Regions from separate parts of the Sideroxyarcus emersonii genome, predicted to be linked through region 2. Evidence: predicted binding sites of a transcription regulator. Region 2 holds the regulator's gene; each other region holds the start of a gene.
What was found. Region 2 encodes sigma-54, which starts transcription at its own class of promoters, with help from an activator protein. Its sites were predicted from a motif close to TGGCACNNTTCCTGCT; they were not measured.
Positions count from the first base shown of each region.

Region 1: glnA (type I glutamate--ammonia ligase) is a predicted target of sigma-54. The motif match lies at 1,111-1,126, and genes of this name have one in related genera.
Region 3: L6418_RS04110 (TOBE domain-containing protein) is a predicted target of sigma-54. The motif match lies at 1,279-1,294, and genes of this name have one in related genera.
Region 4: L6418_RS00305 (TorF family putative porin) is a predicted target of sigma-54. The motif match lies at 928-943, and genes of this name have one in related genera.

Region 1 is NZ_AP023423.1:2,672,527-2,674,727, reverse strand. Features, by position in the region: gene glnA (type I glutamate--ammonia ligase) at 1-1,035, opposite strand, end outside; gene L6418_RS13075 (cation diffusion facilitator family transporter) at 1,226-2,201, opposite strand, start outside.
Region 2 is NZ_AP023423.1:348,212-350,412, forward strand. Features, by position in the region: gene L6418_RS01640 (PTS sugar transporter subunit IIA) at 1-16, opposite strand, end outside; gene hpf (ribosome hibernation-promoting factor, HPF/YfiA family) at 74-397, opposite strand; gene L6418_RS01650 (RNA polymerase factor sigma-54) at 414-1,850, opposite strand; gene lptB (LPS export ABC transporter ATP-binding protein) at 1,882-2,201, opposite strand, start outside.
Region 3 is NZ_AP023423.1:837,515-839,715, reverse strand. Features, by position in the region: gene modA (molybdate ABC transporter substrate-binding protein) at 1-414, opposite strand, end outside; gene L6418_RS04110 (TOBE domain-containing protein) at 427-1,236, opposite strand; gene modA (molybdate ABC transporter substrate-binding protein) at 1,575-2,201, opposite strand, start outside.
Region 4 is NZ_AP023423.1:65,388-67,588, forward strand. Features, by position in the region: gene L6418_RS00295 (YifB family Mg chelatase-like AAA ATPase) at 1-549, opposite strand, end outside; gene L6418_RS00300 (accessory factor UbiK family protein) at 556-768, opposite strand; gene L6418_RS00305 (TorF family putative porin) at 1,000-1,755, shown strand; gene glnK (P-II family nitrogen regulator) at 1,812-2,150, shown strand; gene L6418_RS00315 (ammonium transporter) at 2,162-2,201, shown strand, end outside.

The DNA.
Region 1 (2,201 bases), 410 kb from region 2:
CGAGGCGGAACGGTTCTTGGCCGAGTAAGCCAGCTTCACCGGAGCTTCGTAGTGCGGTACCAGGCGCTTGTAGCTGTTGGTGCCGGGGTTGGTGATCGCGTTCAGCGCCTTGGCGTGCTTGATGATACCGCCGATGTAGTACAGCGCCAGCTCGGACAGTCCGGCATAGCCGTTGCCTGCGAACAGGTTCTTGCCGCCCTTCCAGATCGACTGGTGCACGTGCATGCCGGAACCGTTGTCGCCAACGATGGGCTTCGGCATGAAGGTGGCGGTCTTGCCATACTGGTGCGCCACGTTCTGGATCACATATTTCTGGGTCTGGGTCCAGTCAGCACGGCGTACCAGCGTGTTGAACCTGGTGCCGATCTCGCACTGGCCGGCGTTCGCCACTTCGTGGTGGTGCACTTCGACCGGGATGCCGATCTCTTCCAGCGCGATCACCATGGCAGCGCGGATGTCGTTCAGGCTGTCGACCGGGGGAACGGGGAAGTAACCGCCCTTCACTGACGGACGGTGGCCGGTGTTGCCGCCTTCGAAGGTGTGGCCGGTGGCCCAGGCGCCTTCTTCGGAATTGATCTTCACGCCGCAGCCGGACATGTCCACATGCCACTGCACGGAGTCGAAAATGAAGAATTCGGGTTCCGGACCGAAGTAGGCGGTGTCGCCGATGCCGGAAGACTTCAGGTAGGCTTCAGCGCGCTTGGCGATGGAGCGGGGGTCGCGGTCATAGCCCTTGCCGTCGGTGGGCTCGATCACGTCGCAAGTCAGCACCAGGGTGGGCTCGTCGTAGAACGGATCGACATAGGCAGATTCGGGATCCGGCATCAGCAGCATGTCGGAAGCCTGGATGCCCTTCCAGCCGGCGATGGAAGAACCGTCGAAGGCATGGCCGGACTCAAACTTGTCGGCATCGAAATGGGAAACCGGAACGCCAACGTGCTGTTCCTTGCCTTTGGTGTCAGTGAAACGGAAATCTACAAATTTGATGCCTTGTTCCTTAACCAGCTTCAGAACGTCGGCGGCTGTCTTGGACATACTCGAATCTCCCATGAAAATTTAAGACGCTGCGATTTTTGAAACGAAAACTATTTAGTGAAACAAGCGTGGCGCAGCAGAAAATGTGCCAGCACGTGAAACCCTGTAGGGGACGCATTGTGCCATATTCTCCAAATGGGTGTGAATGCAATGCACGCCCCCGAACGGGGCGTTGCGCAGCCGCGATGCACTACTTTGGTGCGCACTCCTGATAAAGCTGGATGCTGCGGAAATAGGGGTCGTTGGCGGTGATGGTGCGGCATTTGTCGCGCAGCGCCTCAAGATCGGTCGGGCTGTCGAACAGCAGTTCGGCTTCCACCTTGCCGCCGAGATAATGCAGCACGATGCGTGCGGAAGGCGGCAAGGGCTCCCCCAACCGGCTGCCGAGGTGCGCCAGCAGCAGGTGGCGCTGCGGCAGGTGGGCGCTGGGCCGGGCCTGGGCGTCGTCCTCCGAATCGATATGCACCATCACGTCCATCACGTGGTGGGCTTTCAATACCGCGATGCGCGCCGCCTCGGCGATGTAATGCCCTTCCGAGACGCTGATCTTGGGCTCGACGATGATGTGGGCGTCCACCAGCGCATTGTCGGCCATCTTGCGCGTGCGCAGCTCATGCAGCCCGATCACGCCCGGCACCGCTTTCAGGGTGTTGCGGATCGCGCGCACCTTTTCTTCGTCCAGGCCGGTATCTATCAGTTCGGCCAGCGCATCGCGCGCGAACTGGATGCCCATATAGGCGATCATCACGCCGACGACGGCGGCGGCGACCAGGTCGAGGAAGGTATAGCCCAGCAGGTTGCCGACGATGCCGATGATCACCACCAGCGACGAAGCGGCGTCGGAACGGGCATGCCAGGCGTTCGCCACCAGCATCTGCGAACGCACGCGTTGCGCGACGGCAAGCATGTAGCGGAACATCCCCTCTTTCGCGGCAAGCGCGATGATGCCGATCCACAGGGTGAAGGGATGGACGGCCTGGACCTGTTCCGGATGCTGCAGCCGCATGCCGGCAGCCACCAGCAGGCCGATGCCCAGGGCGGCCAGACTGGCACCCAGTATCAGCGAAGCGGCGGTCTCGATGCGCGCATGGCCGTATGGATGGTTGGCATCGGCATGCTTGTTGCCGTGCCGGTTGGCGAACAGCACCAATACATCGGAAAGCAGA
Region 2 (2,201 bases):
TGCTGATCAGGCTCATGCTGTTTCACCGTGACGGAAAAACGGGGCCATCATTGCTGATGGCCCCGTATCGACTTCATTCTGCTGCGCTGTGTTTGCCCGATTCGTCGTGGCGGCGCGCGGTGTGTTTTTCCTTGTGTTTCAACACCTGGCGATCCAGCGAATCGACCAGTGCGTCAATGGCCACATACAGGTTGCTATCCTCGGTCTCGGCGAAGATGTTCTTGCCGGAGACGTGGACGTTGGCCTCGGCCTTCTGCACCAGTTTGTCCACCGACAGGATCACGTTGATGTCGATCACGTTGTCGAAATGGCGTTTGACCTTGTCCAGCTTGCTGAGCACATGCTCGCGGATGGCCGGGGTGATTTCGAGGTGACGTCCTGTGAGGTTGAGGTTCATGGCCTGCTCCTTATGGTTAGAGTGATTTACGAAGATTTACCGGAAGGATGTTCATTCCCTCGCGGTATTTTGCCACGGTACGGCGGGCGACCAAAATGCCCTGCTGTGCCAGGATTTCGGACATGCGACTGTCGGTGAGCGGATGTTTGGCATCTTCCTCGCTGACCAGCTGCTTGATGAGTGCGCGGATGGCGGTGGAAGAACAGGCGCCCCCGGCTTCGGTGGCGAGGCCGCTGCCGAAGAAATACTTGAATTCGTAGATGCCGCGCGGGGTGAGCATGAACTTCTGCGTGGTGACCCGCGAAATGGTGGATTCGTGCAGTTCGAGCTGCTCGGCGATCTCGCGCAGCACCAGCGGGCGCATGGCGATGTCGCCGTGTTCGAAGAACTGGCGCTGGCGTTCGACGATGGCCTGCGCCACGCGCAGGATGGTCTCGAAACGCTGCTGCAGGTTCTTGATGAACCAGCGCGCTTCCTGCAACTGGCCGGCCATCTCCTGCGCGTTCTTCTCGTTGCGCTGCTGCAGGATGTTGGCATACACCTGGTTGATGCGCAGGCGCGGCATCGCTTCCGGATTCAGCCGCGCGCGCCAGATGCCGCCGTGGCGTTCCACCAGCACGTCCGGCACGACATAGTCGGCTGCGCGGTGTTCGAACGCGGAGCCGGGCTTGGGCTGCAGGTGGACGATCAGATCCTGTGCGGTGCGCAGGGCATTGTCGTCGCAGCGCAGGGCCTTCTTCAGTTTGTTGAAGTCGCGTGCGGCGAGCAGATCCAGGTGCTGGCCGACGATGGCCAACGCCAGTTCGCGGCCGGGCAGGTCTTCCGGCATGGCGCGCAGCTGCAGGGACAGGCATTCGCTCAGGTTGCGCGCGCCGATGCCGGGCGCATCGAGGTGCTGCAACTGCACCAGTGCCGTTTCCAGGTCGTCCAGCGTGATGTCCAGTTCCGGCGGCAGCAGTTCGGCGATCTCTTCCAGCGGTTGCGACAGGTAGGCGTTCTCGTCCAGCGCATCGATGAGCAGGCCGACGATCTTCTTGTCGCGCTCGTCCATCGGGTTCATGTTCAGTTCCCACAGCAGGTGTTCGCGCATGCTGGGTTTTTCGGCAGCCACCTCGGAATAGCCGTCGTCTTCGTCGTCGGGGCTGGAGGAGGAGGAGGATGAGGACGAGAACGACGGCTCCGGCCATTCGCTGCTGTCGCTGTCGCGCGATTCCGCTTCGGCCGGGGCGCTTTCCGCGCTGCTGGACGGGGCGGGCGTGTCGGTGCTGCTGTTACCGCTGTACGTCTGGTTGGTGGTGTCGTCCTCGCGCTCGAGGAAGGGGTTCTCGTCCAGCAGGCGCGCCGCTTCCTGATTGATCTCGAGCGTCGACAGTTGCAGCAGCTTGATAGCCTGCTGCAACTGCGGCGTGAGCATCAGTTGTTGGGACTGCCTGAGTTGGAGAGAGTGTTTCATTGCCGGGTTGTGGTATGTGGGCGGTGCGATCTTATAACTTGAAGTGCTCGCCCAGATACACCTTCCTCACGCCTTCATTATAGATGATTTCGTCAGGCTTGCCTTCCGCCATCACCGAGCCGGCGTTGATGATGTAGGCGCGGTCGCAGATGCCCAGCGTCTCGCGCACGTTGTGGTCGGTGATCAGCACGCCGATGCTGCGCTCCTTGAGGAAGCGGATGATCTTCTGGATGTCCAGCACGGCGATGGGATCGACGCCGGCGAAGGGCTCGTCGAGCAGGATGAAGCGCGGATCGGTCGCCAGCGCGCGGGCGATCTCCACGCGCCGCCGCTCGCCGCCGGACAGGCTGA
Region 3 (2,201 bases), 490 kb from region 2:
GGGATCGGCATAGGCCAGCTTGTCATAGCCCCCCTTGCCCAGCACCGCTCCCTTGTCGTCCACGAACCCGGGCCTGGCGCTCCACAGCACCAGCTTGCCCAGCGCATACACGAAGCGCGTGTTGGCGACCGCCAGCCCTTCCTGCTCCAGCAGCTTGGGATTCTTCTCGTCCGCCGCCAGGAACACATCGAACGGTGCGCCCTGCTTGATCTGGGAATAGAACTTGCCGCTGGAACCGAAGCTGAGCTTCACCGTATGCCCGCTCTGCTTCTGGAACAACCCGGCGATCTGCTGTGCCGGCGCGGAGAAGTTGGCCGCCACCGCAGCGTTCACCTCGCCCGCATGCGCCCCATCCATCGCACCGAACAACAGTGCGCCAACTGCCAGCCACCGATTCAGATTACGCGTTTTCATCGCCGCTCCGCCTTATGCATTGACAGCCAGAATGACATGCGATGCCTTGATCAGCGCACACGCCTTGACCCCTGCCTTGAGGCCCAGCGACTTGATGCTGTCGTTGGTCACCACCGCAGCGACGGTCTTGCCGCCGGCCAGCTCGATGATCACCTCGCCGTTCACCGCGCCTTCCTGGCAACGCACCACCGTGCCGTGCAGCTCGTTGCGCGCACTGGTCTTGAACCCGTCCGAGGTGGTCACGATCACCCACGGTGCCTTGACCAGGGCATACGCTTCAGTGCCGACCTTGAGGCCAAGATGGCCGACACTCTCGTTGGTGATCACCGCGGCCAGCACATCCCCGCCGCCGATCTCCATGATCACCTCCGCATTGATCGCCCCGAGCTTGATGCTCTTGATCGTGCCAAGGAACTGGTTGCGCGCACTCGTCTTCATATCGAATCTCCTGATCAAATGATAATACTCGTCAAAATCGTCCATGACCTGTGCGAGCTTCTTCAGCACCTCTTCGCGTTCCTGCTCCAGCCGCCGATACGCTCCTGCCACCCGGCGGCCATGAGTGGTAAGGGTGGTACCGCCCCCCTTCTTGCCGCCGGTCTTGCGCTCGACCAGGGGCTGCTCGGAAAGATTGTTGATCGCCTCCACCGCTTCCCACGCAGCCTTGTAGCTCATGCCCATCGCATTTGCCGCCGCCGAGATGGAACCCGTCGCATCGATACGCTCCAGCAGTTCCAGGTGATCCCAGCGACGTCCCCTGGCGATCTTCAGCCTGGACACCGTCCCGGTCCCGGTTTTTTTCTCGACTATCGATTGAGCCATGACAGAACCCCGCACGTTATAACCAGTCACACCCTGACGATGAGCAAAAGCGATGCCAATTTATGCATTTCCGCCTCCCATCCCTCGCCCACACTTGCTTCACGCGAATCTGCAGCGCCTTCCGGGCAGATCCCACAACATCCTGATTTGTATATTTTTAGACAAATTGTGTCGTTCGCTACAAACAATGCGGGGACGTCCGCCGGCCCCGATCTGCCAGCGTTATGCATCAAAATATACAACCGGATCGATTATCTCACAGGAACCGCAGGGAAACGGCGGGAGGAAGCCCGCGGCAACATGCATCGCGCCAGAGGGCTGGCGAGGGAAAAGAGGGATCAATCGCGCGGAAATTCATACCCGAATCCGCGCATCACCGCGCGCGCTTTCTCGCTCTGCAGGAAAGCCAGGAACGCCTTCGCCGCGACCGGGTCTTTCGCTAAGCTCAACAGCACTGCACTCTGCCGGATGGGCTTGTGCAATTCGGGCGGGACGATCCACCAGGAACCCTGCGTCACCTTGCCGTCGCGCATGACCTGCGACAGCGCGATGAAAGCCAGGTCGGCCTTCTCGGTTGCCGCAAGCTGGTAGGTCTGCGCAACGGTGTCGCCCCTGGTCAGTTTGTCCTGTATCGAATTCCACATGATCAGCTTGGTCAGCGTCTCTTTCGCCGCCACGCCGTAGGGCGAGGACAAAGGATTGGCGATCGCCAGCGCGCTGAAATTTCCCTTGTTGAGCACCGCGCCGTTGTCATCCACCAGATTCGGTTGCGCACTCCACAGCACCAGCCTGCCGGTGGCATAGACGAAGCGCGAACCGCCGACCGCCGATCCTTCCTGCAGCAAACGTTTCGGGAACTCTTCATCCGCGGACAGGAAGACATCGAATGCAGCGCCGCCCCTGATCTGCGCATACAACTTGCTGCTCGCACCCAGGCTGACCTTCACCGTGTGCCCGCTCTCCTT
Region 4 (2,201 bases), 280 kb from region 2:
ATCGGCCGCGGGGTCCGGGATGTGACGCGACAGCGCTTCCCGCCCGGCAAGATGCGCTGCCACCTGCAGCAGCGATTGCGCCGGATAGACCACGGCATCTTCAACCAGCGCGGCCTCTGGGGCGTTTACGGCGGGCAGGATGAAGGCGCGGCCGGAATCGGCGGCGCGGTAGGTCATCGCCAGGGCGCCGCGTATGGCGCGCAGTTCGCCGGTCAGCGCCAGCTCTCCCGCATACTCATATTCGGCAAGCCTGTCGGCGGGGATCTGCCCCGATGCGGCGAGGATGCCCAGCGCAATGGGAAGATCGAAGCGGCCGCTTTCCTTCGGCAGGTCGGCCGGAGCGAGATTGACGGTGATGCGGCGGGCGGGGAATTCGAACTGGCAATTCTGCAAGGCTGCGCGGACCCGGTCCTTGCTCTCTTTCACTTCGGCTTCCGGCAAACCGACGATGGTGAAGTTGGGCAAGCCGTTGGCAAGGTGCACCTCGACGGTGACCAGCGCCGCGTCCATGCCGGCCAGACCGCGACTGTACAGAACAGCCAGGCCCATGACGGGTTATTTGTCTGTTTCCAGTGCGGCGATGCGCGCTTCGAGCTTGTCCAGGCGCTGCGCCAATACGTCGTATTCTTCGCGCGTGACCAGATCGAGTTTAGAGAAACCTTGCGCCAGCAGCGCCCGGGCATTCTTCTCGAAATCCTTGGCAGGGCCGCTGGCAACGGCCTCGTTCAGTTTCGACGACATTTCCTCAAAGAATTTTGTGTTCAGCATGGCAATTAACCCTGTAATGGATAGGGTGCTAGTGTAGCAAATAGTCAGTGCACCGCCCGGGTGCGCCGCACTGTTTTCGTGCATGCACTTGGTGCGCTGCGCTGGCCGGAAAAAGTGCCGCCCAGCCGCACTGCGAGTATCGGCGCGGGTTTGCGCGGCTGGCACAGTTTCTGCTGTAACGATTGCGTGGATACTTTCATCCCACTTAATTACTCAACGAAAGGAAACACCATGCTTAAGAATAAACTGCTGCTCGCTGCCCTGGCCTCTTCTTTCGCGTTGCCTGCACTGGCTGACGATGCTGCACCCGCCTCGCCCTTCTCTTCCAATGTAAGTCTGACCAACAACTACCTGTATCGCGGAATCACGCAATCGGGTGCCAACCCAGCCATCCAGGGCGGCTTCGATTACGTAAACGCCAATGGTTTGTATGTCGGTACATGGGGTTCCAGCATCAGCTGGTTGAGCGATGCGGGCGTGGCAAGCAGGTCCGGACTGGAACTCGATACCTACGGTGGCTACCGGGGAACAGTCAGCGCAGTTTCTTACGATGTCGGTTACCTGCGCTATAACTATTCCGGCAATTTCGGCGCCAATGTAAAAGCGGACACCAATGAAGTTTACGCCGCTGCGACCTATTCGATCGTGACAGCGAAACTGTCCTACAGCCTGGGCGACCTGTTCGGCTTCACTGCTTCCGCCGGTTCCACCTATGCCGACCTGAGCGCCAGCTACCCGATTGCTGACACTGGCTATACGCTCGGTGCGCACTACGGCAAACAGACTGTTGCCGGAAACAATGGCGGCGTCAGCAATAGCCAGTACTCGTATTCCGATTACAGGGTGTCCGTGGCCAAGGATCTGGGTACCGGTTACAGCGCAAGCCTGACCGTGAGCAGCACGGATGCAAAGGCCGCTTCATATACCAGCCAAGGGATCAATCTGGGCAAGACCGCAGTCGTCGTAGCCCTGAGCCGCACGTTCTAATCAGCAGCTAGGCAAGCGGGGCGTCTACGCCCCGCTCAACTCAAGGAGAAGTGAATATGAAAATCGTCACTGCAATCATCAAGCCCTTCAAGCTCGACGAAGTGCGTGAAGCGCTGTCCGCCATCGGCGTTCAGGGCATCACCGTCACCGAAGTCAAGGGCTTCGGACGGCAAAAGGGGCACACCGAGCTGTACCGTGGTGCGGAATATGTAGTGGACTTCTTGCCCAAGATCAAGCTGGAAGCGGCGATCAAGGCAGATCAGCTGGACCAGGTGATCGAGGCCATCGAAAAATCCGCGCAGACCGGCAAGATCGGCGACGGCAAGATCTTCGTGCAAGAACTTGAACAAGTGATCCGCATCCGTACCGGCGAGACCGGTCCGGAAGCGCTATAAGGAGCGATGAGATGAAAAAACTATTTGCGCTATTCGCCCTGCTGGCCATGC